3 regions of the Streptomyces sp. NPDC049879 genome follow, and region 2 is predicted to be linked to each of the others. Evidence: riboswitches for the same ligand, from Rfam matches in the RefSeq annotation. Region 2 holds a riboswitch; each other region holds the start of a gene.
The links. A riboswitch is a leader RNA that binds a small molecule or an ion and turns the genes downstream of it on or off. The one in region 2 is predicted to bind thiamine pyrophosphate.
Positions count from the first base shown of each region.

Region 1: it holds a riboswitch for thiamine pyrophosphate, as region 2 does, so the genes downstream of both, thiO (glycine oxidase ThiO) here and thiC (phosphomethylpyrimidine synthase ThiC) in region 2, are expected to answer to the same signal.
Region 3: it holds a riboswitch for thiamine pyrophosphate, as region 2 does, so the genes downstream of both, ACIBPC_RS30170 (thiamine ABC transporter substrate binding subunit) here and thiC (phosphomethylpyrimidine synthase ThiC) in region 2, are expected to answer to the same signal.

Region 1 is NZ_JBITKT010000001.1:1,186,826-1,197,056, forward strand. Features, by position in the region: gene ACIBPC_RS05555 (thiazole synthase) at 1-403, opposite strand, end outside; gene thiS (sulfur carrier protein ThiS) at 408-635, opposite strand; gene thiO (glycine oxidase ThiO) at 632-1,801, opposite strand; TPP riboswitch at 1,792-1,903, opposite strand; gene ACIBPC_RS05570 (DUF1996 domain-containing protein) at 2,136-3,041, shown strand; gene ACIBPC_RS05575 (DUF305 domain-containing protein) at 3,086-3,703, shown strand; gene ACIBPC_RS05580 (family 16 glycosylhydrolase) at 3,864-5,198, shown strand; gene ACIBPC_RS05585 (LacI family DNA-binding transcriptional regulator) at 5,281-6,378, opposite strand; gene ACIBPC_RS05590 (NAD(P)/FAD-dependent oxidoreductase) at 6,438-7,649, shown strand; gene ACIBPC_RS05595 (Rv2175c family DNA-binding protein) at 7,732-8,097, shown strand; gene thiE (thiamine phosphate synthase) at 8,189-8,821, shown strand; gene metF (methylenetetrahydrofolate reductase [NAD(P)H]) at 8,954-9,880, shown strand; gene ACIBPC_RS05610 (hypothetical protein) at 9,904-10,231, shown strand, end outside.
Region 2 is NZ_JBITKT010000002.1:360,998-371,228, reverse strand. Features, by position in the region: gene ACIBPC_RS08620 (MarR family winged helix-turn-helix transcriptional regulator) at 1-474, opposite strand, end outside; gene pip (prolyl aminopeptidase) at 544-1,485, shown strand; gene ACIBPC_RS08610 (SDR family NAD(P)-dependent oxidoreductase) at 1,569-2,315, shown strand; gene ACIBPC_RS08605 (cupin domain-containing protein) at 2,369-2,758, opposite strand; gene ACIBPC_RS08600 (MFS transporter) at 2,755-4,194, opposite strand; gene ACIBPC_RS08595 (TetR/AcrR family transcriptional regulator C-terminal domain-containing protein) at 4,251-4,943, shown strand; gene ACIBPC_RS08590 (M23 family metallopeptidase) at 4,915-5,730, opposite strand; gene ACIBPC_RS08585 (ArsR family transcriptional regulator) at 5,753-6,289, opposite strand; gene thiC (phosphomethylpyrimidine synthase ThiC) at 6,467-8,104, opposite strand; TPP riboswitch at 8,096-8,207, opposite strand; gene ACIBPC_RS08575 (YibE/F family protein) at 8,282-9,607, shown strand; gene ACIBPC_RS08570 (DUF5326 family protein) at 9,570-9,785, opposite strand; gene ACIBPC_RS08565 (cupin domain-containing protein) at 9,948-10,231, opposite strand, start outside.
Region 3 is NZ_JBITKT010000012.1:80,979-91,209, forward strand. Features, by position in the region: gene ACIBPC_RS30150 (glycoside hydrolase family 10 protein) at 1-935, opposite strand, end outside; gene ACIBPC_RS30155 (class I SAM-dependent DNA methyltransferase) at 1,058-1,711, shown strand; gene ACIBPC_RS30160 (ABC transporter ATP-binding protein) at 1,719-2,768, opposite strand; gene ACIBPC_RS30165 (ABC transporter permease) at 2,765-4,435, opposite strand; gene ACIBPC_RS30170 (thiamine ABC transporter substrate binding subunit) at 4,411-5,496, opposite strand; TPP riboswitch at 5,533-5,638, opposite strand; gene rlmN (23S rRNA (adenine(2503)-C(2))-methyltransferase RlmN) at 5,673-6,782, opposite strand; gene ACIBPC_RS30180 (phosphatidate cytidylyltransferase) at 6,816-7,772, opposite strand; gene frr (ribosome recycling factor) at 7,839-8,396, opposite strand; gene pyrH (UMP kinase) at 8,430-9,167, opposite strand; gene tsf (translation elongation factor Ts) at 9,365-10,201, opposite strand.

The DNA of each region.
Region 1 (10,231 bases), on a different contig from region 2:
CCAGGGTCTCGGCGGCCTCCAGGGTCGCCACCGGGTCGGGCAGCAGCGTCCGTTCGTCCGCGATGACCTCCAGCTTCACCAGGTCGGTGCCCAGCGCCTCGCGCGCAAGACGCGCCGTCAGCACGGCCTCGCCCGCCGTGAAGCACCCTGCCGTGTTCGGCAGCGGGGGGATGCCGAGGTCGCGCAGCACGGAGAGGACCGAGCCGCGCGTGTTCGGGTCGAGGCGGCGCATCGCGACGGTCGTCAGCCCCGTGCCCGAGGCGGCGAGCGCGTCGCGCAGGACGGTGAGGCTCGGCGCGCCGCCCGTGCCCATGATCAGCCGGGACTCCAGCCGCAGCGGGCCGAGGACCAGCGGCTCGTCCGGTGTCGCGCCGGGTGTCGTGTCCGGGGTGGGGTCGGACATGGGGTCAGCCTCCCTGTACGGCGGTCAGTACCTCGATCCGGTCGCCGTCCGCCAGGGCCGTGACCGGCCACCGGCCGCGCGGGACCACGGCCTCGTTGACGGCGGCGGCGATGCCGGACGGCGCCCGGCTCAGCTCGCCGACGACGGCGGCGAGCGTCGTGCCGGGGGCGTACGCGCGTGCCTCCCCGTTCACCCACAGCGTGATGCCGCCGGTGGCCTCGCGGCCGGTCATACGGGTACCTCCCGGTGGTCGTGGTCGAAGCGCCGCGCGCCGAACGGGCGGGCCTCGGCGGGCAGTTCGCCGGTGGTGAGCGCTTCGGCGAGGGCGTCGCCCGTGACCGGCGCGAGCAGCACGCCGTTGCGGCCGTGGCCGGTCGCCAGGTGCAGTCCGGGCAGGGCGGTCGGGCCGAGGAGCGGGGCGTTGTCCGGGCTCACGGGCCGCAGCCCGGCGCGTGCCTCGGCCAGCGGCAGCTCGGTCAGTCCCGGCAGCAGCTCGTGCGCGTCGCGCAGCAGCCCGTAGACCCCGCCCGCCGTCACCTCCGTGTCCATGCCGCGCTCCTCGACCGTCGCGCCGAGCACCAGCTCGCCGCTGCGGCGCGGCACCAGGTACACCTGCTCGCCGCGCACGACCGCGCGGACCGTCCGCGACAGGAACGGCTGCCGCGTGTCCGGCATGCGCAGCCGCAGGACCTGCCCCTTCACCGGCCGCACCGGCACCGCCACCTCGGGCGGCAGCCCCGCCAGATCGCCGCTGCGGCAGCCGCCCGCCAGGACCGTCCGCTCGGCCGCGAGCCGCGTGCCGTCGGCGAGGACGACGCCGGTGGCGCGGTCGCCCGAGACGGTGAGCCGGGCGGCGTCCGAGCGGTGCAGCGCCACCCCGGCCCGTTCGCACGCCGTCAGCAGCGCCGCCACGAGCAGGCGCGGATCGGCCTGGTGGTCGCCGTCCACGCGCACGCCGCCGCGTACGCCGGGCGCGAGCATCGGTTCGAGGCGGCGGCACTCGCGGCCCGTCAGCCACTGCGTGTCCAGGCCGCAGCGCTCCTGGAGGAGCCGCAGCTCCCGCAACTGGGCGCGGTCGTCGGCGTCGAGCGCCACCTGGAGCGTGCCGCGGGCGCGGTGGCCGACGTCCGCGCCCGCCGCGTCCACCAGTTCGGCGGCGAAGGCGGGCCAGCGGGCGGCCGAGGCGAGGTTGAGGTCGAGCAGCGCCTCCTCGCCGTGGTGCAGCTCGGTGACGGCCGCGAGCATCCCGGCCGCGACCAGCGCCGCCCCGCCGCCCGGCCGCGCGTCCGCGACGGCGGTCCGCAGGCCGCGCCCCGCCGCCCGCCAGGCCGTCACCAGCCCGATGACGCCGCCGCCGACGACCACCGCGTCGTACGCCGTGGGTGCGCGCGTGTCCACGCGACTCCTCCCTTCGCCGGAATGACCCGGATCAGGTTCGTACGGTCGGAGGCCGCCCGCCTCCCTCTCAGCCCGGTGCGCCGGACTCCCGTGGGTGTTTACGCTCGGCCGCCAGCGTAGTACGCCGGGGCCGCGCGCGGCGGGCGGGGGACGGGCCCCGGGGCGGTCCCGGCGGCGTCCCGGCCCCATGTCCGGGAAATGACAGGCGAGTTCCGGGAATGTGCGGGACTCCTTGACGCTCTCTTGGGGCGCTCTTAGTGTCCGGCCTCAGAGAGCGCTCTCTGACGGCCGCGCGCCCAGCGCGGAAGTCACCCCCCACTCGTAAGGAGAGCCCGTGAACCTGACCCAAGTCCGGCGCCCGCCATGGCAGGCGTTCCTGGCCGTCCTCGCCGTGGCGGCCGTGGTCGCCTCGCAGCTGTTCACCGGATCGACGGGCCGCGCGGCCCAGAACGAGCAGTCGCAGGCGGCCGTCGGACCGAACGTCGTCCGCGTCGCCGAGTTCGTGGCCGAGTGCGAGTTCAGCCACCGGCGCCCCGACGACCCGATCATCTTCCCCGGCCTGCCGGGCGCGTCCCACTCGCACAGCTTCTTCGGGAGCACCGTGACGGACGCGTACACGAACCTGAGCGACCTCCTGGCCTCGGACAGCACCTGTGACCCGGCCATCGACCTGTCCTCCTACTGGGTGCCGACGCTGTTCGTCAACAACCAGCCGGTGGAGCCGCAGAGCGCGACGTTCTACTACCTCGGCGAGGGCGTCAACGACCAGACGATCGCCCGCACCCAGGCGCTGCCGCAGGGTCTGAAGATCGTGGCGGGCAACGCCACGGCCACCAGCCCCGTCGGCACCATCGCGCGCTGGTCGTGTCTGCACGCGGGGCACGTCAACCCGTCCCAGAACTTCGTCAACTGCCCCGCCGGCACGGCGCTGGAGTCGTACCTCGACTTCCCGCAGTGCTGGAACGGCCGTGACCTGGACTCCCCCGACCACAAGAGCCACATGGCCTACCCCGTGGGCGGCACCTGCCCCTCCACGCACCCGGTGGCCGTGCCCAAGCTCCGTCAGGTACTGCGCTACCCCGTGAACGGTGACCCGTCCGGCTTCCGCCTGGCATCAGGACCCGGATACACGATGCACGGAGACTTCTTCAACGCCTGGCCGACCGCGGAGATGGAACGGCGCGTGCGTGACTGCATCCGCCCGATCATCAAGTGCGGCGCGAACGGCTCTCCGTCCTGACCCGTCCGACCTGATCGTCCGACCACCGGAACCGGAGGCACCCCATGACGACCGCCGCCACAGCCCGTGTCCTGGCCGGCACCCTGCTGGCCGCCGTGCTCCTCGCGGGCTGCGGCGGCGGTTCGGACGGGGGTGACGGCGCCCCGGCGACGGAGCCCGCCACCGCCCCGCCCGCCTCCGCGTCGCCCAGCGCGACCGTGGCCGACGAGGACCGCGTCCTCAACTTCACGGACCTGGCCTGGGTCCAGCTGATGATCCCGCTGACCGACCAGGTGCGCCCGGTGCTCGACCTGGTGACGGAACGCGCCGCCGACCCGGCGTTCGGCGAGTTCGCGGCCGGGCTGGCCGCCGCGGGCGAGGAGGACCTCGCCACGCTGCACGGCCTCCTCGAAGCGGACGGCGTGCCGTACACGAACCCGCACGCCGGGCACAACATGCCGGGCATGGTGACCGAGGACGAACTCGCCGCCCTGGAGGCGACGGACGGCGAGGCGTTCGAGGAGCAGGCCCGCGCGCTCGTCAGGGAGTTCCTCGAACAGACCGTCACCGTCGCGGACGGCGAGCAGGACGCCGGGGAGGCCCCCGAGGCCGTCGCGCTCGCCGCCGACCTCGACGCGTCCGCCACCGCACTCCTCGACGAACTGACCGCGCTCGGCGGCTGACCGGGCCCCACCCCGCCCCGCCACGCGCCCCCCGCCCCCACAACTCCCCACATCCCCCCACCCCCACAAGCCTGTCCGCCCGCGGCCCCTCGTCGTGGCCGCCCGAACCCCACCACCCCCACTACCCCCACATCCCCCCACGGGAAGGAACAGCACCACCATGCACCTCATCCCCCCACGCACCGGACGGCGCCGAGGCCGCGTCGCCGGAGCGCTGACCGCCGCCTTCGCGTCGGTCGTGAGCCTCGTCGCCCTGGCGGGCCCCTCCTCGGCGGCCGCCGACGAGGTCCTGCTGTCGTACAACAAGCCCGCCCAGGCCTCCACGTCACAGAACGACGGGAGCTGCTGGGAGTGCACCCCGGCGCGCGCGTTCGACTACGACCCCGCCAGCCGCTGGGCCACCTCCGCCGAGACCGGCTGGACCGACCCCGGCTGGATCTCCGTGGACCTCGGCGCCAGCGCCGACATCAGCCGCGTCGTCCTCCAGTGGGACCCGGCGTACGCCCGCTCGTACCAGATCCAGGTGTCCGACGACAACGCCACCTGGACGACGATCCACGAGACGGCGAACGGCACCGGCTTCAAGGAGGACATCGCCGTCAGCGGCACCGGCCGCTACGTCCGGATGTACGGCACGCAGCGCTCCGGCCCGTACGGCTACTCCCTCTGGGAGTTCCAGGTCTACGGCACCGGCGGCGCGCCCGAGGCGCCCCCGGTCCCGCCGGACCCGGCCGACCCGCCCACCCTGGTGTGGAGCGACGAGTTCGAGGGCGCGGCCGGGAGCATCCCCGACCAGACCAAGTGGAGCGCCGACCCCGGCAACGGGCGCAACAACGAGCTGCAGATCTACACGGACAACCGCAACACGCTCCTGGACGGCAACGGCAACCTCGTCATCGAGTCGCGCCGCGAGGAGACCCCCGGTTCGTCCTGCCCCGCCGACCCGCTGAGCGGCAGCACCACCTGCCAGTACACGTCGGGCCGCATCAACACCTACAGCAAGTTCGACTTCACCTACGGCCGGGTCGAGGCCCGCATCCAGACCGCCACCACGCGCGGCATGTGGCCCGCGTTCTGGATGCTCGGCTCGGACTTCTACGACGAGGGCCGTCCGTGGCCGTACACCGGTGAGATCGACATCATGGAGCACATAGGCTCCGAGCCCAACACCGTCCACTCCACCCTGCACGCCCCGGCGTACAACGGCGGGAACGGCTACGGCTCGTCGTACGAACTGCCCACGCCCGCGGGCGCCGGCTTCCACGTCTACGCCGTGGAGTGGGACAGCCAGGGCATGGTCTTCACGGTGGACGACCAGGTGATCCACACCGTGGACCGCGAGGAGCTGGAGACGACGGTCGGGCCCTGGGTCTTCGACCACGACTTCTTCATCATCCTGAACACGGCCGTCGGCGGCGACTGGCCGGGACCGCCGGACGGTTCGACCGTCTTCCCGCAGCGCATGCTGGTGGACTACGTCCGCGTGTACCAGTGACCCATCCCGCCCCCGTCCCGCCCGGCTCCCCCCGGGCGGGGCGGGGGCGGCGCCGTGTGGTGCCAGGCGGGGTGAGGCGGCGTCAGGCGCTGCCGCGCACCACCAGGGCGGGACGGAACAGGACGGACGACGAGGGCCGTTCGGGCGCCGCGCCGTCACCCGCGTCATCCCCGTCGCCGCTTCCCCCGGCGATCTGCCGCAGCAGCAGCCGCGCCATCTCGGCGGCCATCTCCTCCACGGGCTGCCGCACCGTCGTCAGCGGCGGATCGGACGCCAGCGCCGAACTGCTGTCGTCGAAGCCGACCACCGCGACGTCCTCCGGCACCCGCTTCCCCAGCCGGTGCAGCATCGTCACCGCGCCCAGCGCCATCAGGTCGGACGCGACGAACACCCCGTCGAGATCCGGCCGCCGCGCCAGCAGCGCCCGTATCCCGTCACCGCCGCTCGCCTGCGTGAAGTCCCCCTCGGCGACGGCCACATCACGCAGCCCCCGCTCCTCAAGGGCCGTGCGGAAGCCCGCCAGCCGCTCCTGCGCCACCGGCATGTCCTGCGGCCCGGCGATCGTCCCCAGCCGCCGCCTGCCGATCGACGTCAGATGGTCCGCCGCGAGCCGCGCCCCCGCCACCTGGTCGGAGTCCACATAGGTCAGCGACGCCGTGGCCGCCGCCTGCGGGCGCCCCGCCAGCACGGCGGGCAGCGTCGTCCCCGCGAGCAGCCCCGGCAGCGGATCGGCCGCGTGCGACGAGATCAGCACCACGCCGTCCACGTGCCCCTGCTGGAGGTAGCCGAGCAGCTGCGCGCGCGACGCCTCGTCGTCCGCCAGCATCAGCACCACCTGCACGCCGCGCGGGCGCAGCACGTCGAGCAGCCCGCCCGCCACCCGGCCGAAGTACGGGTCGGTGAAGATGCGCCCGATGAACGGGCCCGTCACGTCGCGCTGTTCCTGCTCCGAGACGACGAGCGCCACCGAGTCCGTGCGCCGCGTCACCAGCGAACGGGCCGCGCGGTTGGGCACGTAGCGCGTCTGCGTGATGGCCTCCTCGACCAGCTTGCGCAGCCGGGGATCGACGGTCGCCTCACCGTTGATCACGCGGGAGACGGTCGCCCGGGACACCCCCGCGGCGCGCGCCACGTGTTCCAGCGTCACGGGTCGGGGCTGCGAGCGGTGGTCCGTCGTCACACCGCCCTTTATACCCTCGTCGTTGTGACGCCGGGCGGCGCCCTCGTAGGGTGGAGCGCGTGACGAAGCGCAGCGCCGTGATCGCCGGCGCGGGACTGGCCGGGGTGCAGACCGCCGTCGAACTGCGCGGACAGGGCTGGGACGGCGCCGTCACCCTCGTCGGCGCCGAGCCCCACGCGCCGTACGACCGCCCGCCGCTGTCCAAGGCCGTACTGCTCGGCACCGCCGACGGCGCGCCCCTCGACGTGGACCTCGCCGCGCTCGGCGTCGACGTCCACCTGGGCCGCACCGCCACCGCGCTGCGCCCGGACGACCGCGTGCTCGACACCGACGCGGGACCGCTGGAGTACGACGAACTGGTCATCGCCACCGGCGCCGACGCCGTCACCCTGCCCGGCACCACCGGCGTCCCCGGCGTGCACGTCCTGCGCACCCTGGACGACGCCCGCGCCCTGCGGCCCGTCCTGGAGGCCGGGGGCAGCGTCGTCGCGGTCGGCGCGGGCTGGATCGGCGCCGAGGCCGCCACCGCCGCCGCCAGGGCGGGCAGCCCCGTCACCGTCGTCGAGGCCGCGCCGCACGTCCTGGCCGGGGCGCTGCCGCCCGAGGTCACCGCGCCGATGCGCGCCTGGTACGAGGAGGCGGGCGTCACGCTCCTCACCGGCACGCCCGTGACCGGCGTGCGCGGCGGCGAGGTCGAGCTGGCGGACGGCACGGTCCTCGGCGCCGACGCCGTCCTCGTCGGCGTCGGCTCGCGGCCCGCCACCGGCTGGCTGCGCGGCTCCGGCGTCCCGCTCGCCGCCGACGGCTCGGTCGCCGCCGACGCCGCCCTGCGCGCCGGGGTCCCCGGCGTCCACGCGGTCGGCGACTGCGCGTCCTTCCCGTCCGCGCGCTACGGGCGGCGGCTGCTGGTCCACCACTGGGACAACGCGCTGAACGGCGCCCGCACCGCCGCCGCCGACATCCTCGGCCTGCCGGACGCGGTCTACGACCCGGTGCCGTACTTCTGGTCCGAGCAGTTCGACCGCTACGTGCAGTACGCCGGACGGCACGACCCCGCCGACACCCTCGTCCGGCGCGGCGACCCGGCGGCGGGCGACCGCGCCTGGTCCGTCCTGTGGCTGCGCGCGGACGGCACGCCCACCGCCGTCCTGGCCGTAGACCGGCCCCGGGACCTGGCCCAGGGCCGCCGCCTGATCGCCCGCGGCACGCGCCTCGACCCGCCGCGCGCCGCCGATCCGGGGCTCGCGCTGAACAAGGCCACCGCGGACTGACGCCCCCGCCGGACGCCCGTCCTTCCCCCGGGGGAGGGCTCCCCGCTGACGACTGTCGGCGGGAGATGGCACGCTGGGGGGCGTGACCGAGATTGATGCGAAGACCGACGCTCTCGTCCCCGCCTGGCTCACCCTGCCCGACATCGCCGAACAGCTCGACGTCGAGGTGACCCGTGTGCGCCAGCTGGTCAAGGAAGGCCAGCTGATCGCCGTGCGCAGGGGCGAGAACCGTGTCCTCCAGGTACCCGCCGACTTCATCGACGGCGACAAGATCGCGAAGGGGCTGGCCGGAACGCTCACCCTGCTCCGTGACGACGGCTTCACGGACGAGGAGATGCTGGAGTGGCTGTTCACGCCCGACGACACCCTGCCCGGGACCCCCGCGCAGGCGCTGCGCGAGAATCGCGGGACGGAGGTGAAGCGCCGGGCCCAGGCGCTCGCCGTGTGACCCGCCCGTAGAACCCGTCCACCGGTGGGGCGGACCGCGCCCGGCGGCCCGCCCCACCGGCAGCCCGTACCACTGAAAGAAAGCCTTCCGCATGCTCGCCGACGCCCGGCTCTACCTGTGCACCGACGCCAGAAAGCGGCAGGGCGACCTGCCGGAGTTCCTCGACGCCGTCCTGGGCGGCGGCGTGGACATCGTGCAGCTGCGGGACAAGGGCATGGAGGCCGCCGAGGAGCTGGAGCACCTGGCGGTGTTCGCCGACGCGTGCCGCCGCCACGGGAAGCTCCTCGCCGTCAACGACCGGGCCGACGTCGCGCACGCCGCGGGCTCCGACGTGCTCCACCTCGGCCAGGGCGACCTGCCGGTCCCGGCCGCCCGCGCCCTCCTCGGCGACCGGGTGCTGATAGGCCGCTCCACCCACACCCCCGGCCAGGTGGACGCCGCACTGGCCGCCCCCGGCACCGACTACTTCTGCACGGGCCCCTGCTGGCCGACGCCCACCAAGCCGGGCCGCCCGGCCGCCGGACTGTCCCTCGTCCGCCACGCGGCGGCGCGGCGGCCCGCCCTGCCCTGGTTCGCCATCGGCGGCATCGGCGCGGACAACCTGGGCGAGGTCCTCGACGCCGGGGCGCGCCGGGTCGTCGTCGTCCGGGCCCTCACCGAGGCGGACGACCCCGGGGCCGCCGCCGCCGCACTGGCCGCGCGGCTGCGCGAACACCCGCTGTGACGCGCGCCACGCCGCCCCACGTCAGCTCCCGGTCAGGGCTCCGCCAGGCCGCCGTCAGGACTTCTCCAGGCCGCTGTCCGGTCGGCGGACAGCGGCGGACGCGGCGGCACGGTGATCGGTAGCCTGGCCGATATGGCCCTTGGTATGCCCAGCAGGTCGCTGGACCGCGCGCAGACCGTGCGCGACCTGATCGCCGCGGGGACGCGTTCGTACTCGTTCGAGTTCACCCCGCCCCGCACGGAGCAGGGCGAGCGGACGCTGTGGAACGCGATCCGCCGCGTCGAGGCGGTCGCGCCGACGTTCGTCTCCGTGACCTACGGCGCGGGCGGCTCGTCACGCGAGCGCACGGTCCGCGCCACCGAGCGCATCGCCACCGAGACCACCCTGACGCCCGTCGCCCACCTCACCGCCGTGAACCACTCGATCGGCGAGCTGCGCAACATCGTCGGCCAGTACGCGGCGGGCGGCATCCGCAACATGCTCGCGCTGCGCGGCGACCCGCCCGGCGACCCGATGGGGGAGTGGACGCAGCATCCAGAGGGCGTCCGGTACGCGGCGGAACTCGTCCGCCTCATCAAGGAGTCGGGCGACTTCTGCGTGGGCGTCGCCGCCTTCCCCGAGATGCACCCGAGGTCCACGGACTGGGACACCGATGTCCGGCACTTCGTCGACAAGTGCCGCGCGGGCGCCGACTTCGCGCTCACCCAGATGTTCTTCTACCCCGAGGACTACCTGCGGCTGCGCGACCGGGTGTCCGCCGCCGGCTGCGAGACGCCGATCATCCCGGAGATCATGCCGATCGCCAACGTGCGGCAGATCGAGCGGTTCAAGCAGCTCAGCAACGCCGCGTTCCCCCCTGAGTTGGAAAGACGCATCCTCGCCGTCAAAGACGATCCGTTGGCTGTACGCTCGGTCGGGATCGATTTCGCCACGGAGTTGTGCGCGCGGCTGATGGACGAGGACATCCCCGGACTGCACTTCGTCACGCTCAACACGACGCTCCACTCCACGGCGACGCTGGACGTCTACAAGAACCTCGGGCTGCACCGGCGGACCTGAGGCCCTGCTGAGAAGGGGCGTACATGGCCTGGGCGGTCCTCTACATCGCGTTCGGAGTGGTGGCGCTCTGGCTGCTCGGCGAGGTCCTCCTCCAGTACAAGGCGCGGCTGCGGTGGCGGCTGCTGGCGTTCTGCGGCTTCCTGCTCGTCGTCATCGGCGTGATGATCCCCTCGGTCCCCGTCATCGCCCTGGGCACCGTCGCGTTCGCGTCGGGCCAGACGTTCGTCACCCTGTCCTTCCGGCGCGGCTTCTCCACCGGCTGGGCCCTCGGCGGCAAGCCGGGCACCAGCAGGCGGCGCCGCGCGGTGCAGGCCCTGGCGCCCGTGCCCGACGGGGAGGCGGGTGACGGCG
Region 2 (10,231 bases):
CTCGCCGATGCGCTCCCGCATCGGGCGGCGCTCCAGCGCGGCGAGGGTCTCGGTGACGAGGCGGCTGAGCGGGTAGGGCAGTTCGGCGTCCAGCTCGGCCGCGGCGCGGGCCGTCGCGTCCCACTCGGCGCCGAGCCGGGGCAGCAGCGCCTCGGCGCGCGGGGTCAGCCGCACGATGCGCTGGCGCGCGTCGTCGCCGGGTACGAGGGTGACCAGGCCGTCCCGCGCCATCTGCGCGACGGTCTGGCTGGCCGCCGAGTGCGTGACGCCGGTCGCGCGGGCCACGTCCCGGATCGGCAGGTCGCCGGCCGCGGCGAGGGCGCGGACGACGGGGGCGTGGCGCGGGCGGAAGCCCGGCAGGCCGAGGTCGGCGTAGACGGCCTCCACGTCGCGCTCCAGCGTGTCGAGGAGGAGCCGCAGCCGGGTGCCGAGGAAGGCCGGGCCCGTGGCGGGGCCGGGGGGCGGGGCGGTCATGCGCGCTATTCTAACAGTGCTGTTATATAAGCGCTGTCACGATATGGCACGGGCAGAAGGAGCGGACACATGGGCGGGACCAGCGGCATGCTCGACGTGGGCGACGGCAACCACATGTACTGGGAGGTCCACGGCAATCCGGCCGGCAAGCCCGCCGCCGTCGTCCACGGCGGCCCCGGCTCGGGCCACAACCCCGCCGGACTCCGCCGCTTCGACCTGGACCGCTACCGCGTCGTCCTCTTCGACCAGCGCGGCTCGGGACGCAGCACCCCCCACGCGAGCGACCCCGCCACCGACATGCGGCACAACACCACGGCCCACCTGATCGCCGACATGGAACGCCTCCGCGCGCACCTCGGCATCGACCGCTGGCTGCTCTACGGCGGCTCCTGGGGCTCCACGCTGATCCTCGCGTACGCCGAGGAGCACCCCGAGCGCGTCTCCGAGATCGTCATCGCCAGCGTCACGACGACCCGGCGCTCCGAGATCGACTGGCTCTACCGGGGCGTCGGCCGCTTCTACCCCGAGGCGTGGGACCGCTTCCTCGCGGGCGCGCCCGGCACCCCGCGCGACGGCGACGTGGTGGGGGCGTACGCGCGGCTGCTGGAGGACCCGGACGAGGCGGTGCGCGCCAGGGCGGTGGCCGACTGGTGCGCGTGGGAGGACGCGGTGCTGTCGGGCGAGACGGCGGCGGGCGGCCCGGCGCCGTTCGGCGGCCGTCCGCCCGCCGACCGCGTCGCGCTCGTCCGCGTCTGCACGCACTACTTCTCGCACGGCGCGTGGCTGGAGGAGGGCGCGCTGCTGCGGGACGCGCACCGGCTGGCGGGCATCCCCGGCGTCCTGGTGCACGGGCGGTTCGACATGGGCGGGCCGCTGGGGACGGCGTGGGAGCTGGCGAAGGCGTGGCCGGACGCGCGGCTCCTCGTCACGGAGGGAGCGGGGCACCTGGGGAACGAGGAGAGCCGCGCGTATGTCTCCGCGGCCCTCGCGGAGTTCGCCGAGCGCGGTTGACAGCGGTTTACGGACATCGCGCCGGGAACGCGATGTCCGGCCGTCGCCGGTGCCGGGCGGCGCGCGCCAGCAGGATCGTCCGCATGAAGGAGAACGAATTCGCGGGCCGTACGGCCCTGGTGACCGGTGGCGGACGAGGCATCGGCGCGGCGGTGGCGCTGCGCCTGGCGGACGGCGGCGCGGACGTCGTCGTCACCTACCTCAGGGACAAGGACAGCGCGCAGGCTGTCGTGGGAGAGATCGAGCGGCTCGGGCGGCGCGCGTTCGCCGTCCAGGTGGACAGCGCCGACCCGGACGCGGGCGAGCGCGCCGTGGCGGCGGCGGTCGAGCACACGGGCCGCCTGGACATCCTGGTGAACAACGCGGCCGCGTTCCCGGTCGGCGACCTGGCGGACCTGGACGCCGCCGCGTTCGAGGCGACGGTCGCGGCGAACATCCGCACCCCCTACCTCGCCTCACGCGCCGCCGCGCGGCACATGGCCGAGGGCGGGCGGATCATCAGCATCGGCAGCAACGTGGCCGAGCGCACCGTCTTCCCCGGCTTCACGCTGTACGCGCTGAGCAAGTCGGCGCTCACCGGCATGACCAAGGGCCTGGCCCGCGACCTCGGGCCGCGGGGGATCACCGTCAACCTCGTCAGCCCCGGCGCGACCGACACGGACCTCAACCCGGCGGACGGGCCGAACGCGGCGACGATCAACGGGTTCACGGCCCTGGGACGGTTCGGGACGCCGGACGAGGTCGCGAGCACGGTGGCGTTCGTCGCGTCCGCCTCGGCCGCGTACATCACCGGCGCGACGCTGCACGCGGACGGCGGCTTCACCATCTGACACCCGCGCCCCCCGCATGGCCCGGCGGTCTCTCCCGCCGGGCCGTACGCGGTTCAGGAGGCGCGCTCCTCCAGCCGGGTGCCGTCGCGGCGCGTGACCGACATCAGCTCGCTCGGCTCGTCCAGTCCGATGCGGTGCCAGCGGCCCCGGGGGACGACCACGCCCTCCCCCGCGCGCAGCCGCACCGTCTCCCCGGCGTCGCCGTCGCCCGTTCCCCTGAAGTGGAGGCGCACGCCGCCGCGCAGGCAGCACACCGCCTCGTCCGCGTCCGGGTGCATCTCCCAGTGGTCGGCGTGGACATCGGCGTCGGTCGCCACGCGGAACGCGGCGAGCTGCCATGCGTCGGAGCCGTCGCCCGTCATGCGGCGCTCGGCGGCGTGGACGCCGCCGTCGGGGTGGAAGCGCAGCGCCGAGGCGAAGAGGTCGAAGGGCGGTGTGGTCATGAGGGGATTCCTTCCAGTTGTTTCTCCGAAGGGGCGGCGGTCCCGCCGTCCCGGTGGCGCCGGGGCAGTACGGCGACCGCCACGGCCGCCGCGACCACGAACAGCGCGGCGGCGGCAGCGAGGCCGAGCGCGTAGCCGTCGTTGAGCGCGCCGGGCCCCGTGGCCGCGCCGGTGCGGTGCGCGGCGACGGTGGCGAGCACGGCGAGGCCGACGCAGCCGCCCAGCTGGCGCGAGCTGTTGAGGAGGCCGGACGCCATGCCCGCCTCCCGGGCCGCGACGCCGGTGGTCGCGGCGGCGGCGACCGGCGCCAGGACCAGCCCCGCGCCCGCGCCGGTGACGACGGACGGGCCGAGCACGTCCGTCAGGAAGCCGCCGTCCGGACTGATGGCCGCGAACCACAGCAGACCGGCGGCGGCCAGCAGGGCGCCGGGCACGAGCGGCGCGCGCGGGCCGCGGACGGACGTGACGCGGATGGCGGCGAAGGTGCCCGCGACCATGGCCGCGGAGAACGGCAGGAACGCCAGGCCCGTCGCCGCGGCGCCCATGCCGAGGACCTGCTGCATGTAGAGGGACACGAACCAGAACGCCGTGAACTGCCCGGCCGCGGCGAGGAACACCAGCACGTTGGCCCCCGCGACCCAGCGGCTCCGCAGCAGCCCGAGGCGCAGCAGCGGCGTGGACGACCGCGACTCGGCGAGGACGAAGGCGGCGAGCAGTACGGCCGCGGCGGCGAGCGTCGCCCACGTGACCGCCGAGCCCCAGCCCTCGGCGTCGGTGCGCACGACGCCGAACACCAGCAGCCCCGTTCCGCCGGTCGCGAGGACGGCCCCGAGCACGTCCATCCGCTCCCGCGCGCCGTGCCGCGCGTCGGCGGGCACACCGGCGGCGGTCAGCGCGAGGGCCGCCGCGACGACGGGCAGGTTGACGAGCATCACCCACCGCCAGCCCGCGTACTCGGTCAGCAGCCCGCCCGCCAGGACGCCGAGCGCGCCGCCCGCCGCGTTGACGGCGCTCCACACCCCGAGCGCGCGGACGCGCCGGGGGCCCTCGGGGAAGGTCGTGGTCAGCAGCGCGAGCGCGGCGGGGGCGGCCGCGGCGGCCCCGAGGCCCTGCCCGGCGCGCGCCGCGACCAGCTGCCAGGGCGCCTGCGCGAGCCCGCCCGCCAGCGAGCACACGCCGAAGACGGCCAGGCCGCCGACGAAGACGCGGCGCTTCCCGTACAGGTCGCAGGCGCGGCCGCCGAGCAGCAGGAAGCCGCCGAACGCGAGGGCGTAGGCGTGGACGACCCACGACAGGCCGAGCGGCCCGAAGCCGAGCGTGGCGCGGATCGCGGGCAGGGCGACGTTGACGACCGACATGTCGAGTGCGAAGACGAACTGGGCGACGGCCGCGGCGGCCAGCACCGCGCCGGGGCGCCCTCTTGCGTTTCTATACATGTATAAAAAATAGCCCGGGAGTCCGCCGCTGTCGATGCCGGGGGGATCATGAGGGCATGCCGCCACCGTCCGAACCCCGCAGAACGCCCGGCCGCCCCCCGCGCATCTCCCGCGACGAGGTCGTCGGGACGGCACGCCGGATCGTCGACGAGGAGGGCGTGGACCGGCTGACCATGCGCCGGCTGGCCAAGGAGATCGGCAGCACGCCGATGGCGCTCTACCACCACGTCCGCGACAAGGACGAACTGCTCGTCCTCCTGCTGGACGACTACGCCGCCCGCGAGCTGCGCCGCCCCGACATGCCCGCCGCGCCGCGCGACCGCGTGGTCGCCGCCGCGGACGCGATCCACGGCGCGCTCGCCGCCTGCCCCTGGATCGTCGAGGTCCTGACCGCCGACGACCTGATGTCCGCCTCCGCGCTGTGGTTCGTCGAGCAGATCATCGACGGCCTGGTCGCCGCCGGGCTCTCGCCCGAGCAGGCCGTACGCGGCTACCGCGCGATCTGGTACTACACGGCCGGGGAGATCGTCGTGCGGACGGCGGCGGCCGGGCGGCGCGCGGCGGGGGGCGACACGTACCGGGAGCGCGCCTTCGCCGCCGTCGACCCGGGCGAGCTGCCCCGCCTCGCCTCGGTGGCGGAGCGCTGGCTGCCGCTGACCGCCGAGGACACCTACGCGGAGGGCCTCGCCGCCCTGGTGGACGGCCTGCTCGCCGGCGGGGTCAGCGGGCGGCCGGTCCGGGGGCGGTGAAGCGTTCGCGCGCCGCCGGGACGCCGATGCCGCGCCAGCGGAAGGGGATGCCGCGCGCGAGGCGCAGGTCGGCGGAGTCCATCAGCTGGAAGTGCAGGTGGGGCTCGGTGGAGTTGCCCGAGTTGCCGCAGCGCGCGAGGAGCTGCCCCGCGCGGACGCGCTCGCCCGGCCGGACGGCCAGGGAGCCGCGCCGCAGGTGGGCGTACAGGGCGTAGGTGCCGTCGCCGAGGTCGAGCAGGACGTGGTTGCCGACGATCCAGTACGGGCCGCCGAGGGTGCGGACCAGGCCTTCGGCCAGCAGGTACGCCATGGCGGGCCACGAGTTGCGGCTGAGGTGGTCGCGGCGGCGGTGCCCGGCGCGGACGACGGTCGCGTCCGCCACCGCGTACAGCGGCTCGCCGTACGCGGGGAAGGCGGCGTTCCGGCGCGTCGGTGGCCACCAGCCGAACGACGGGCGGGGCCGGTCGTCCCGCTCGGCGACGATGTCGATCGCGTACGCCTGCCCGAGCGCCCGGGTGCCGTGGCTGGGGACCTTGTCCGCCGGGCTGTTCAGCGCGGACCACGTGCCGGTGACCGGCGGGGCGACCTCCACGGGCTCCGGTGCGGTGGCCGGCCCGGGCACCAGCTTCCGCGCCAGGGGCGGCAGCAGGACGGCCAGGACCAGCGCGGCCCAGGTGACCGGTTCGAGGGCGGGGGCGTCGGCGAAGGTGTCGGCCACCGCGAGGACGATGAACGCCCACCACAGCGTCTGGCCCAGGCCGGCGAGTATGCGTGTCAGGGCGTGCATCGTCCGGTGCTCCTTGCCTTGCTCAGGACAGCGCGGCGGAGAGGACCACGAGCAGGGGAACGACCCGCTGCGGCGGCACCTCGTGCCGTCCTCTGGCCGCCGCGTGCAGCCAGCCGGCGGTCGTCAGCAGCCGCAGGTGATGGTAGATCTGGCCGCTGGTGCCGAGCCCTTCCAGGGCGGTCAGCTCGGCGACGGTCCGCCGCCCGGCGAGGATCTCGCGGAGCAGCCGCAGCCGTACGGGGTGCCCGAGCGCCGCGAACACGTCGGCGGTGTCCGTCCATTCGGCCGCCAGCAGGTCGCCCGTCGTCCGGCCCCACTGCCACTCGACGTGCTCGTCCGTGGGCAGCCGGACGGCGCCGGTGAACAGCACGCCGCCGTCGGGCGTCTCGGGGTCGTCGGCCATCAGGGACTTGAGCGCCTCCAGCGCCCAGAAGGGGTCCCGGGACGGCGGGGTCCCCTCCGCTCCGCCGTCCCCGGGCGCCTGCGGGGACGGCGCGTCCCGGCGCTCCAGCTCCGCCACACGCCGTTCCAGCGCGGCGACGCGCTCGTCCAGGTCCATGGCGAGAGACTACGTAACTACGTAGTCTTTGTAAAACGGCGGCCGATCCGGCATCACCACAGCCCCCTGGCCTCCCTCAGGGACACGAACGCGGCGGTCGGCGACGACCGGCTGGTAGGACACCGCGTCCCGGTCCGGCGGGAGCGACCGCCGGACCGGGACGGAGCGGGGGTCGGCTCAGTCCGTCAGCGGCAGGTAGACGCGGTTGCCGGAGCGGGCGAACTCGGCGGACTTCTCGGCCATCCCGGCCTCCGCCTCCGTCATCTCGGCGAGCGTGCCCCCGTGTTCGCGCCTGATGTCCTGCGAGATCTTCATCGAGCAGAACTTCGGGCCGCACATCGAGCAGAAGTGCGCCGTCTTCGCCGGTTCGGCGGGGAGCGTCTCGTCGTGGAACGCGCGGGCCGTGTCCGGGTCGAGCGCCAGGTTGAACTGGTCCTCCCAGCGGAACTCGAAGCGCGCGTCGGACAGGGCGTCGTCCCAAGCCTGGGCGCCCGGATGCCCCTTGGCGAGGTCGGCGGCGTGCGCGGCGATCTTGTACGTGATGACGCCGGTCTTCACGTCGTCCCGGTTCGGCAGGCCGAGGTGCTCCTTCGGCGTGACGTAGCAGAGCATCGCCGTGCCCCACCACGCGATCATCGCCGCGCCGATGCCCGATGTGATGTGGTCGTACGCGGGCGCGACGTCCGTCGTGAGCGGCCCGAGCGTGTAGAACGGCGCCTCGTCGCAGATCTCCTGCTGGAGGTCGATGTTCTCCTTGATCTTGTGCATCGGGACGTGCCCGGGGCCCTCGATCATGGTCTGCACGTCGTGCGCCTTGGCGATCGCGTTCAGCTCGCCCAGCGTGCGCAGCTCGGCGAACTGCGCCTCGTCGTTGGCGTCCGCGATGGACCCGGGGCGCAGTCCGTCACCCAGGGAGAACGTGACGTCGTACGCGCGCAGGATCTCGCACAGCTCCTCGAAGTGCGTGTAGAGGAAGCTCTCCTGGTGGTGCGCCAGGCACCAGGCGGCCATGATCGAGCCGCCGCGCGAGACGATGCCCGTCTTACGCCGCGCGGTCAGCGGTACGTATCGCAGCAGAACGCCCGCGTGGACCGTCATGTAGTCGACGCCCTGCTCCGCCTGCTCGACCACCGTGTCGCGGTAGATCTCCCATGTCAGCTCCTCCGCCCTGCCGTTCACCTTCTCCAACGCCTGGTAGATCGGCACGGTTCCCACCGGTACGGGCGAGTTGCGTAGAATCCACTCGCGTGTCCGGTGGATGTCGCGGCCCGTGGACAGGTCCATGATCGTGTCGGCGCCCCACCGGGTCGCCCACGTCATCTTCTCCACCTCCTCGTCCACGGACGAGGTGACGGCGGAGTTGCCGATGTTGGCGTTCACCTTCACCAGGAAGTTCTTCCCGATGATCATCGGCTCGGACTCCGGGTGGTTCACGTTCACCGGCAGGACGGCCCGGCCCGCCGCGATCTCGTCGCGCACGAAGGCGGGTGAACGGTTCTCCCTGAGCGCCACGTACTCCATCTCGGGGGTGATCTCCCCGCGCCTGGCGTACGCCAGCTGCGTGACCGCGGGCGTCCCGTCGGCCCGCCGCTCCTCGATCCACGCGCCGCGCAGCGGCGGCAGGCCGCGGCGGACGTCGGTCTCGACCTCCGGGTCCGTGTACGGCCCCGAGGTGTCGTACAGCGTGACGTCGGTCCCGTCGGTCAGGTGCACGCGGCGCACCGGCACCCGCAGATCGGGGCGCGAACCGGTGAGATATCCCTTGTGTGATCCGATGGCGGACACGTCGGACGTGCGTGTGTCGTGCGAGGTCATTCGACCCACTCCCTACGCCGGCATTACCCGGTAACAGGTTCGGCGGTCGGCGCGGCTGCAGCGCCCTCTCAGCCCCGTGCCCGGAGCTCCCGCGATGTGCTTGGTCAGCGGTCCCACGCTAGCCCGCGCCGGGGTGTGCTGAACAGGGCGCCGTGATTCTTACGCGATGATCGGAGCGTGAGCCGACTCGACGACCAACCCCCGGGCCCCCCGCACCCCCCGGCGCACGGGCACGCGCACGGGCACCAGCACGGCCCCGCCGCGCCCGTCTCGGCACGGCTGCGCAAGGTGATAGCGGCGGTGCTGATCCCGTTCGCCGCCGTCATGGCCGCGGGGCTCGTGCTGCTGTGGCCCGGCGGGACACCGGAGCAGGACGGGCACACGGGCGTCGGCTTCGACCAGCAGACCGAGCAGGCGCGCGTCACCGAGGTCACCGAGACCCCGTGCGAGGAGCTGGGCGTGCAGGTGCCGCGGGGCAACCCCGGCGAGTGCGAACGGGCCACCGTCGAGGTCACCAGCGGCCCGGACGCCGGACGCACGTTCACCGAGGTCGTGCCCCCCGACGCGACGCAGCGGTACGACGTCGGCCAGGAGGTCGTCGTCGCCTACGCGCCCGACGCCCCCGAGGAACTCCAGTACAGCGTCCGCGACGTGGACCGGCAGCTGCCGATCCTGCTGCTCGCCGCCATCTTCGCGCTCGCCGTCGTGGTGGTCGGGCGGCTGCGCGGGCTGCTGGCGCTCGTCGGGCTCGGCGTGAGCTTCGCGGTGCTGACCCTCTTCATCCTGCCCGCGATCCTCCACGGCTCGAATCCCCTGGTCGTGGCGGTGATCGGCGGCAGCGTGATCATGCTGACCACCCTCTACCTGACGCACGGGGTGAACGCGCGCACGTCCGTCGCCGTCCTCGGCACGCTCGTGTCGCTGCTGCTCATCGGCGCGCTCGGCTCGCTGTTCATCGGCTGGGCGCACCTGACCGGCAACACCGACGAGCAGACCGGCCTCGTCCACAGCCTCTACCCGGGCATCGAGGTGCGCGGCCTGCTGCTGGCGGGCATCCTGATCGGCTCGCTCGGCGTGCTGGACGACGTCACCGTCACGCAGACGTCGGTCGTGTGGGAGCTGAAGCAGGCCGACCCGTCGGCGGGCTGGCTCACCCTCTACCGCTCCGGCATGCGGATCGGCCGCGACCACATCGCGTCGGTGGTGAACACCCTGGTGCTGGCGTACGCGGGCGCGGCCCTGCCGCTGCTGCTGCTGTTCATGATCGCCAGGGCCGGTGTGAGCAGCGTCGCGTTCAGCGAGCTGGTGTCCGAGGAGATCGTGCGGACCCTGGTGGGGTCGATCGGCCTGGTGGCCTCGGTGCCGGTGACGACGCTGCTGGCGGCGCTCGTGGTGAACGCCGACCGGCCGCCGTCGGCACCGGCCGCGGCCGCGCTGCCCGCGCAGGCGGGCGGCGGCGGGACGGCTACCAGCCGCCACCGGAGGAGGAAGAGGAGGAGGTGACCTTCCTGACGACGAAGATCAGGAGCGCCACCAGCGCGGCGAACAGCAGCACACGGAACAGCAGCCCGACGACCCATGCGAGCACCGTGATCAGAATGCCGCCGAATACGACCAGGGCGATGGCGGGGATGGCGATCCACCGCACCCACCATGGCAGGGTCTTGAACGCTTCCTTCATTTCTCCGGGGCTCCTGTTCGACAGCGTCGGTATCGGTACATGCGCGCTCCGACGTGTCCGAGCTTAGGTCCGCCCACCGGCGGACGGGAGGGCGGGAAGCCCCCGTCTGCCCCTGACCGTCCCCTGACGTGACCCTGAGACCCCGGGACGCGCACGCCGCGCTCAGCCCTCCGGCGGCGAGAAGACCACCATCACGCGGATGTCCTCGGTGATGTGGTGGAACCGCGCCTGCACCCCGGCCGGGACGAACACCACGCTGCCGCGCGCCACGGTCGTGGTCTCCTCGCCGACCGTGAGGGAGGCCCGGCCGCTGAGGACGAAGTTCACGACGTCCTGGCGCTGGGGGCGCTGTCCGTCCTGCTGCCCGGCGTCCAGCGCGTAGAGTCCCGCCGACATCGTGCGCTCGTTCAGGAAGCGGAGGTACGCGCCGTCGTGCGCCATCCGTT
Region 3 (10,231 bases), on a different contig from region 2:
TCGTCCAGCCAGCCCGCCCAGTCCTGGAGCACCTCGGCGTAGGTGCGGGTGTTCTCCCAGCCGCCGACGGCCTGGGGTCCGTGGCCGTAGGTGATGGCGTCCATGGACAGCCGTATGCCGGGGTCCACCTCCCACAGGCCGAGGTAGATGTGGCGGACGAGGCCGGTGACCTGGTCGCGGCGCCAGTCGCTCCACTGCTGGTCGGCGGGTGCGGGGACGTCGGTGCGGCCGGTGGCCTGCTGGAAACGGGCGACGGAGACGGCGTTGTAGCCCCAGTCGCTGTGGGTGGTCTGCGCACTGCCGTCGGGGTAGCGCACGTAGTCCAGGTTGATGCCGTCCACGTCGTAGGCGCGGGCGATGCTCTGCACGGCGGCGACGATGTAGGCGGCGGCGTCGGGGTGGCCGGGATCGATGTACGTGTTGGCGCCGACGCGTTCGGTGCCGTCCGCCTTACGGTTCAGCCAGCGGTCGCGGCCCTGCGCGGAGGGGCCGTGCTGGTTGTAGGCGTGGTCGGGCGAGGTCGGCGGGGTGGTGCTGTTCCAGAGGGTGTTGACGTTCACCCAGGCGTGGACCTGGAGACCGGCGGCGTGGGCACGTTCGATCACCTCGGCCAGCGGGTCGTAGGGGGCGGGGTCGATGGCAGCGTCCGTACGGGGGTAGAGCGCGTTGTTGCAGAAGCAGTCGTAGCGGCGGGCGGTCTGCACGATCAGCGCGTTGGCGTTGACGGCCAGGGCGTCGTCGATCAGGCGCTCCACCTGCGCCGGGGTGTAGATGCCCTCGTTGAAGCCGTCCACCCAGTAGCTGCGCCACTGTTCGGGGAGGCGGTCGGCGGAGGGGGCGGCGGTGGCGGGGGCGGCGGTGAGGAGGCCGAACAGCAGGGTGAGGCAGGCCAGGAGGGCGGACGCGGCGGGGCGGACACGGAGGGTGCGGCGCATACGGACCCCTTCGGGGAAGGTGACGTCGTCGCGACAACATACGTCGCCGCCGGAAGGGCGTACAGATGAAAACTTCCGTCTCGCGCGCGACAGTTGGGGTGCGTGGGCTAGAGTCCCGCGCCATGACACGACCCGACCACCTGGGCGCGACGCGGGCGGCCTACGACGCGATCGCGCCGGAGTACGCCGACCGGTTCCGTGACGAGCTGGACCACAAGCCGTTCGACCGCGCGCTGCTCGCCACGTTCGCGGAACTGGTCGCGGCGGAGGGCGGCGGGCCCGTCCTCGACGTGGGCTGCGGCTTCGGGCGGATCACGGCGTACCTGCACGGTCTCGGCCTGGACGTGTCCGGGGTGGACCTCTCGCCGGGGATGCTGGCGGTGGCGCGGGAGTGGTTCCCCGGGCTGCGGTTCGCGGAGGGGTCGATGACGGCGCTCGACCTGCCGGACGGCGGCCTGGCGGGCATCACGGCGTGGTATTCGGTGATCCACCTGCCGCCGGGGGAACTGCCGGCGGCGTTCGCCGAGTTCCGCCGCGTGCTGGCGCCGGGCGGGCTGGTGCAGCTGGCGTTCCAGGTGCGGCCGGAGCCGGTGCGCCTGGACGAGGTGTTCGGGCACGCCGTGGACCTCGCGTACCCGCGGCTGCCGCTGGAGTACGTCGAGGAGACGCTCGCGGCGGCGGGCTTCGCGCCCGTGTCGCGGCTGCTGCGGGCGGCCGACGCGGTGGAACGGTCGCCGCAGGCCGTCGTGACCGCGCGCCGCCGCGCGGACGCCTGAGCCGGGGTCAGCCGGGCAGGACGACGACCTCGGCCGCGTCGAAGGCGTACCCCACCTCCGCGCCCTCCTCCGGCGCGTCCCGCAGCGGGCAGGACGCCTCAAGCGGCGTCCCGTCCCCGCACTCAAGCAGCACCAGGACGTGGTCGCCCCGGAAGCTGCGCGCCTTCACCAGCGCGCGCCGCTCCCCGCCAGGGGCGCCCACGCGCACCCCCGACGGCCGCACCAGCAGCCGCCGTTCGCCGCCGGATGTGCCCGGCGGCACGGGGACGGGCCCCCACGGCGTCGCGGCGGCGCCGTCGCGCACCACCGCGTCCGCCACGTTGCGGAAGCCCAGGAAGCGCGCCACGAACGCGTCGGCGGGCCGCCGCCACACCTCGACCGGCGTGCCGGTCTGCGCGATGCGCCCCGCCCGGGTGATCACCACGCGGTCGGCCAGCGCGAACGCCTCGGCCTGGTCGTGCGTGACGGCCAGCACCGTCGTCCCCAGGTCGCGGAAGAGCTGCCGCAGCTCCACGACGAGCCGGTCCCGCAGGTCGCGGTCGAGCTGGCCGAGCGGCTCGTCCAGCATCAGCAGCCGCGGCCTGGGCGCCAGCGCGCGGGCGAGGGCCACCCGCTGCTGCTCGCCGCCCGACAGCGAGCCGACCGCGCGGCGCTGCGCGCCCGGCAGGCCGACCAGGTCGAGCAGTTCGGCGACGCGGCGCTCGGCCTCGCGGCGGGGCACCTTGTGCATGCGCAGGCCGAACGCGATGTTCCCGCCGACGTCGCGCTGCGGGAACAGCTGGTGGTCCTGGAACATCAGGCCGACCCCGCGCCGGTGCGCGGGCACGCCCGCCTGGTCCTGCCCGGCCAGGCGGATCGTCCCGGCGGCGACGCCGGTGAGGCCCGCGACGGCGCGCAGCAGCGTGGACTTGCCGCTGCCGCTCGGGCCGAGGACGCACACCGTCTCGTGCTCGGCGACGGTGAGGCGCACGTCCTGGAGCGCGGTGCGGGAGACGGCGCGGCCGCCGTACGCGACGGTGACCCCGTCCACGTCGAGCAGCGGGTGCGAGGCGGTCATGGCGTCGTCCTCTCGGCGGGACGCAGGCGTTCGAGGGCGAGCAGTGTGACGGTGCATATCAGCATCAGGACGGCGCTGAGGGCCATCGCCTGCCCGTAGTTGAGGGCGCCGGGGCGGCTGAGCAGCCGGGCGACGGCGACCGGGAGGGTGGGGTTGTCGGCGCGGGCGATGAAGACGGTCGCGCCGAACTCGCCCAGGGACACGGCGAACGCGAAGCCCGCCGCGACGAGCACCGCGCGCCGTACGAGGGGCACGTCCACCTCGCGCCACACCCGGGCGGGGGACGCGCCCAGCACGGCGGCGGCCTGCCGCAGCCGGTCGTCCACGGCGCGCAGCACCGGCAGCAGGACGCGGACGACGAAGGGCACGCCGACCAGCGCCTGCGCCAGGGGGACGAGCAGCCAGGACGACCGCAGGTCGAGGGGCGGTTCGTCCAGCGTGATGAGGAAGCCGAAGCCGACCGTCACGGCGGAGGTGCCGAGCGGCAGCATCAGCAGCGCGTCGAAGCCGCGCAGCAGGCTGCCGCCGCCGCGCCTGGCGAGGGCGGTGGCGGCGAGCGCGCCGACGACGACGGCGATGGCCGTGGCGACGGCGGCGTAGCGCAGCGAGGTGCCGACGGCGGACCAGGGGGCGGTGACGAACGTGCCGCCTTCGGTGGTGAACAGCGAGCTGTAGTTGCCGAAGCCGTAGCCCCCGCCGGGCACGGACAGGGACCGTTCGAGCAGCACGCCGAGCGGGAGGAGCAGCAGCAGCGCGATGACCGTGAGGACGGCGCCCAGCGTGACGCGTTCCGCGGCGCCGCGCGGGCGGCGGGCGGTCGTCGCCGGGTCCACGAGACTCAGCGCGGACTCCGTCCTGCGGGTGAGCAGCGCCTGCACGCCCAGCAGTACGGCGACCAGGGCGAACTGGAGGAGGGTGAGCACGGCGGCGGTCGGCAGGTCGAGCAGCTGCGCGGTCTGCCGGTAGATCTCGACCTCAAGCGTCCCGTTGCGCGGCCCGCCCAGGATCTGGACCACACCGAAGGACGTGAAGGTGAACAGGAACACCATCACGGCCGCCGACGCCACCGCCGGGGTCAGCGCGGGCAGCGTGACCCGCAGCCACGCCGCGCGCCGCGTGGCGCCCAGCATGCGCGCCGCCTCCTCCTGGCGCGGGTCGAGCTGCGACCACAGCCCGCCGACGATGCGCACCACCACCGCGAAGTTCAGCGACGCGTGCGCCAGCAGGATGGCCCACACCGACTCGTCCAGGCGCACGCCCCACCAGTCGTCGAGCAGCCCGCCGCGCCCCACCAGCGCGAGGAACGCCGCACCGGTCACCACGGTCGGCAGCACGAACGGCACGGTCACCGCCGCGTGCAGCACCCGCCGCCCGGGGAACCGCAGCCGGGCGAACACCCACGCCGCGGGCAGCCCCACGGCCAGCGTCAGCAGCGTGGACGCGGCGGCCTGCCAGACCGTGAACCACAGGATTCCGGCGGTGTCCCCGTCGCCCAGCACCTCGCCCACACGCCCGAGGTGCCAGGCGCCGTCCTCCCGCAGCCCCTGCCCCACGATCGCGGTCACGGGATACAGGAAGAAGACGGCGAGGAACGCGACGGGCCCCGCGAGCAGCGCGAGCCGTACGGCGGTGGCCCGGCCGGTCACCTGACGACCAGCGAGGTCCACTCGTCGATCCAGCCGTCACGGCCCTCGGCGATCTCCGCCGGGTCCATCGTCACCGGATCGTCGACGGTGACGCCGTACCGCGTGTACTCCTCGGGCAGCGCCGCGTCGGGCAGCACCGGCGAGACGAACATCTGCAGCGGCATGTCCTCCTGGAAGTCCCTGCCGATCAGGAAGTCGAGCAGCGCCCGGCCCCCCTCGGGGTTCTCGGCACCCGCCAGCAGCCCGGCGAACTCGACCTGCCGGAAGCAGGTCCCCGTGGACACGCCGGTCGGCGCCTCGTCCGGCCGCTCCTCGCCGCCGTAGACCACCCCGGCGGGCGGGCTGGAGGCGTAGGAGACGACCAGCGGCCGGTCACCGCCCTGTCCCGAGCCGGAGAACCGCTCGTTGTACGCCTGCTCCCAGCCGTCCACGACCTCGACGCCGTTGTCGGCGAGCTGCTGCCACCAGTCCTGCCAGCCGTCCTCGCCGAAGGTGGCGACGGTCGCCAGGAGGAAGCCGAGGCCGGGCGAGGACGTCGCGGCGTTCTCCACCACGAGCAGGTCGCGGTAGGCGGGGTCGGTCAGGTCGGCGAACGTCTCGGGCGGGTCGATGCCCTCCTCGGCGAACCACGCGCGGTCGTAGTTGACGCAGATGTCGCCGGTGTCCACGGGCGTGACGCGGTTCTCGTCGTCGAGGCGCAACTCAGCCGGTATCGCGTCCAGGCCCGCCGCCTCGTACGGCTCGAACACGTCCTCGTCCAGCGCGCGGGACAGCAGCGTGTTGTCCACGCCGAACAGCACGTCGCCCTGCGGGTTGCCCCGCGAGAGCACCGCCTGGTTGACGACCACGCCCGCGTCGCCGCCGCGCAGGACGTTCACGCGGTAGCCCGACTCCTCCTCGAAGCGGGCGAGGACGTCGTCGGAGACGAGGAACGAGTCGTGCGTGACCAGCGTCACCTCGCGCGAGCCGCCGCCGTCACCGCCGCCCGCCTCGTCGCCGCCGTCGTCGCCGCTGCCGCAGGCGGTGACCAGGCCGAGGGCGAGGGCGAGACCGCATATGCCCAGTGTCGCGGTGCGCTTCATGGTGCCGCCTTCTTCGCGCGGGCGCGCGCGGGCAGCACGAGAGTGGTTCCGAACTTCCTACCCGGCATGACCCGGGCGAGGTTCGAGGGTCTGCGGCCGTTGCCGCACTCTCAGCGCTGCGAGCGCTCCCCTGTCGGAAAGATGAAAAATTACTGGCCAACGATAACAGCCGCCGGTCAGACCCGCTCCGTCGCCGCCAGCTGCCCGCAGGCCCCGTCGATCTCCTGGCCCCGGGTGTCCCGCACCGTCACCGGCACGCCGTGCGCCTCCAGCGCGGCGACGAACGCCCGCTCGTCCTCCGGGCGCGACGCCGTCCACTTCGAGCCGGGCGTCGGGTTCAGCGGGATCAGGTTCACGTGCGCGCCGCGCCCCTTGAGCAGCCGGCCCAGCCGGTCGGCGCGCCACGCCTGGTCGTTGATGTCCCTGATCAGCGCGTACTCGATGGAGACGCGGCGGCCGGACTTGTCCGAGTAGTCCCAGGCCGCGTCGAGGACCTCGCGGACCTTCCAGCGCGTGTTGACCGGCACCAGGGTGTCGCGCAGCTCGTCGTCCGGCGCGTGCAGCGACACCGCGAGCCGGCAGGAGAAGCCCTCGTCGGCGAAGCGGCGCATGGCCGGGACCAGGCCCACCGTCGAGACGGTGATCCCGCGCTGCGACAGGCCCACGCCGTGCGGCGCCTCGTCCGTCAGGCGGCGGATCGCGCCGGTCACGCGGCGGTAGTTGGCCAGCGGCTCGCCCATGCCCATGAAGACGATGTTCGACAGCCGCGCCGGGCCGCCCGGCACGTCGCCGTCGCGCAGCGCCCGCATGCCGTCCACGATCTGGTGGACGATCTCGGCGGTCGACAGGTTGCGGTCGAGCCCCGCCTGCCCGGTGGCGCAGAACGGGCAGTTCATCCCGCACCCGGCCTGCGACGAGACGCACATGGTGACCCGGTCCGGGTAGCGCATCAGCACCGACTCGACCAGCGTGCCGTCGTGCAGGCGCCACAGCGTCTTGCGGGTGGCGCCCTCGTCGCACTCGATGTGCCGCACCTCGGTCATCAGCGGCGGCAGCAGCGCCTCCGCGAGCCGCCCGCGCGCCGCGGCGGGCACGTCCGTCCACTCCGCCGGGTCGGCGGTCCAGCGGCCGAAGTAGTGCCGCGACAACTGCTGTGCGCGGAACGGCTTCTCGCCCAGCGCCACGACCGCCTCGCGGCGCTCCTCGGGCGTGAGGTCGGCGAGGTGCCGCGGCGGCTTCTTGGCGCCGCGCGGCGCGATGAACGTGAGCTCTCCAGGTGCAGGCATGGTCCTGCCAGTGTCGCAGATCGCCCGGCCGGCTCAGCCCGCGCCGACGAAGGCGAGGAACAGCAGCCACACGACGGGCGCCGTGGGCAGTATCGAGTCGAGCCGGTCCATGATCCCGCCGTGCCCCGGCAGCAGGGACCCCATGTCCTTGATGCCCAGGTCCCGTTTGATCATCGACTCCCCCAGATCGCCCAGGGTCGCGCTGACCGAGACGCCGAGGCCGAGCACCAGCCCCTGCCACCACGTCCCGCCGTCGATCAGCAGCGGCATGACGACCGCGCCGGCCGTCATCGCGAACGCCACCGCGCCCGCCAGGCCCTCACGCGTCTTGCCTGGGCTGATGCGCGGCGCCAGCTTGTGCCGCCCGAAGCGCCAGCCCACCGCGTACGCGCCGGTGTCGCTGATCACCGTCAGCAGCAGGAACGTCAGCACGCGCCACGAACCGTCGTCCGCGCTCAGTATCAGCGCCACGAACGTCGCCATGAACGGCACGTACAGCGCGACGAACACCCCGGCCGTCACGTCCCGCAGGTAGTTGTCCGGCGGCCGGAGCATCCGCCACACCAGGACGGCCACACCCGTCAGCGCCATCGCGATCCACGCGCCCTCGGACCCGCCGAGGTAGCCGGCCACGACCATGGCCGCGCCGCCCACCGCCAGCGGCGGGAGCGGCACGTGGATGTCCTTGCGCTCGGCGAACCGTGTGGAGAGTTCCCACAGGCCGACGACGACGGCCACCGCTATGACGCCGACGAAGACCGGCTTGTAGACGAAAAGCGCGGCGACCACCACCGCCCCGAGGCCGAGCCCGACCCCGACCGCCGCACGCAGGTCACGGCCCGCGCGCTTCCTGGGCTGCTGCTCCGTCATAGGCCGAGTCTGCGCCGCCGGGACCGGTTCGCGCGCGGGACCCGCCGGGGCGGGCGGCGCGGCCTGGGGCTGCGCGACGTAACCGGTGGCCCGGGGCGGTCCCCAGGATGAATCGTTCACGGGAGGGTGCGTCCTCGTCCTCACTGTGCGGGCGCCGGCCGGGCCGCACCCGGCCGGTCGTCGGGGTCAGACTTCGAGCAGCTCGGCTTCCTTGTGCTTCAGCAGCTCGTCCACCTGGGCGACGTACTTCGCGGTGGTGTCGTCCAGCTCCTTCTCGCCGCGGCGCCCCTCGTCCTCACCGACCTCGCCGTCCTTGACGGCCTTGTCGATGGTCTCCTTCGCCTTGCGGCGGACGCCGCGGATGGAGATCTTGGCGTCCTCGCCCTTGGTGCGGGCCACCTTGATGTACTCGCGGCGCCGCTCCTCCGTCAGCTCGGGGAAGACGACGCGGATGATGTGGCCGTCGTTCGTCGGGTTGACGCCGAGGTCCGAGTCGCGGATGGCCTGCTCGATGTTGCGCAGCGCCGACTTGTCGAACGGGGTCACCACCGCCATCCGCGCCTCCGGCACGGAGAAGGAGGCGAGCTGCTGGATCGGCGTCTTGGTGCCGTAGTACTCGGCAACGATCTTGTTGAACATCGCCGGGTGCGCACGGCCGGTACGGATCGCGGCCAGGTCGTCCTTGGCGACGCCTACGGCCTTCTCCATCTTCTCCTCGGCCTCGAGGAGGGCTTCTTCGATCACCACGTGCTCCTGGTTCGGTGTGTGGGAGGCTGCTCAGGCCCGGCGGCCCTGGCTGTTGACGAGTGTGCCGATCTTCTCACCCTTTACCGCACGGGCGATATTGCCTTCCGTGAGCAGCTCGAACACCAGGATGGGCAACTGGTTGTCCCGGCACAGGGTGATGGCGGTCGAGTCGGCGACCCGCAGGTCGCGTGTGATCACCTCGCCGTAGTCCAGGGCGTCGAACCTGACGGCGTCGGCGTTCTTCGCGGGGTCGGAGTCGTAGACCCCGTCCACCCCGTTCTTTCCCATCAGCAGCGCCTCGGCGTGGATCTCCAGGGCGCGCTGGGCGGCGGTGGTGTCGGTGGAGAAGTAGGGCATGCCCATACCGGCGCCGAAGATGACGACCCGGCCCTTCTCCAGGTGCCGCACGGCCCGCAGCGGGATGTACGGCTCGGCGACCTGGCCCATCGTGATGGCGGTCTGGACGCGGGAGTCGATGCCCTCCTTCTCCAGGAAGTCCTGGAGTGCGAGGCAGTTCATCACGGTGCCGAGCATGCCCATGTAGTCGGAGCGCGCCCGGTCCATGCCGCGCTGCTGCAGCTCGGCGCCGCGGAAGAAGTTGCCGCCGCCGATGACGATCGCGATCTGCGCGCCGTCCCGTACGACGGCGGCGATCTCCCGCGCCATCGTGTGGACGATGTCGGGGTCGACACCGAGCCCGCCGCCGCCCGCGAAGGCCTCTCCCGACAGCTTCAGCAGAAAACGCCGCGGTTTGTCGTCCTGGTTCATGGCACTCTCCTCGGGCACACACCAAGGAGGCCACTGCCGGCGGTTCCGTGTGCGGTTCCGTCCGTGCGGTGGCCTCCTCGTCACAACTACGGTCGTCCCGGCCGGTGCACAGCCTGCGGCCCGACGGACTTCCGCCCGACAATAGCCGGGCGGAGTCCGTTCCGTCGCCGACGGCGCGGCGGCGCGAGGCGGCGGGGTCAGGCGCCGACGCGGAAGCGGGCGAAGCCCTTGAGCGTCACACCGGCCTCGGTCAGGACCTTGCCCACCGTCTTCTTGTTGTCCTTGGCGAAGGGCTGGTCGAGGAGGACGTTCTCCTTGAAGAAGCCGTTCACCCGGCCCTCGACGATCTTCGGCAGGGCGCCCTCGGGCTTGCCCTCCTCGCGCGCGGTGGCCTCGGCGATGCGGCGCTCGTTCTCCACCGTCTCGGCCGGGATGTCCTCGCGGCTCAGGAAGCCGGGGGCGAAGGCGGCGATGTGCTGCGCGACGTCCTTGGCGGCCTGCGCGTTCTCCTGGTCCAGCTCGACCAGGACGCCGACCTGCGGCGGCAGGTCGGGGCTGGTGCGGTGCAGGTAGGAGGCGACGTAGGCGCCGGAGAACTGCGCGAAGCGGTCGAGGACGATCTTCTCGCCCAGCGACGCGTTCGCCTCGTCCACGTAGGTCTGCACGGACTTGCCGGGCTCGATCTCGGAGGCGAGCAGCGCGCCGAGGTCGGCGGGGGCGGTGGCGAAGACGTGCTCCGCGATGGCCTCGGCCACGACCTGGAACTTCTCGCCCTTGGCGACGAAGTCCGTCTCGCACTTCAGCTCGACCAGGGCGCCGCGGGTGCTGTCCTCGGCGAGGCGCACGACGACCGCGCCGTTCTCGGCGGTGCGGCTCTCGCGCTTGGCCACGCCCTTCTGGCCCTTGACGCGCAGGATCTCGACGGCCTTGTCGACGTCGCCCTCGGCCTCGTCGAGCGCCTTCTTGCAGTCCATCATGCCGGCGCCGGACAGCTCACGGAGCTTCTTGACGTCGGCGGCGGTGAAGTTCGCCATGGTTACTGGATTCTCTTCCGGAAGTCGATC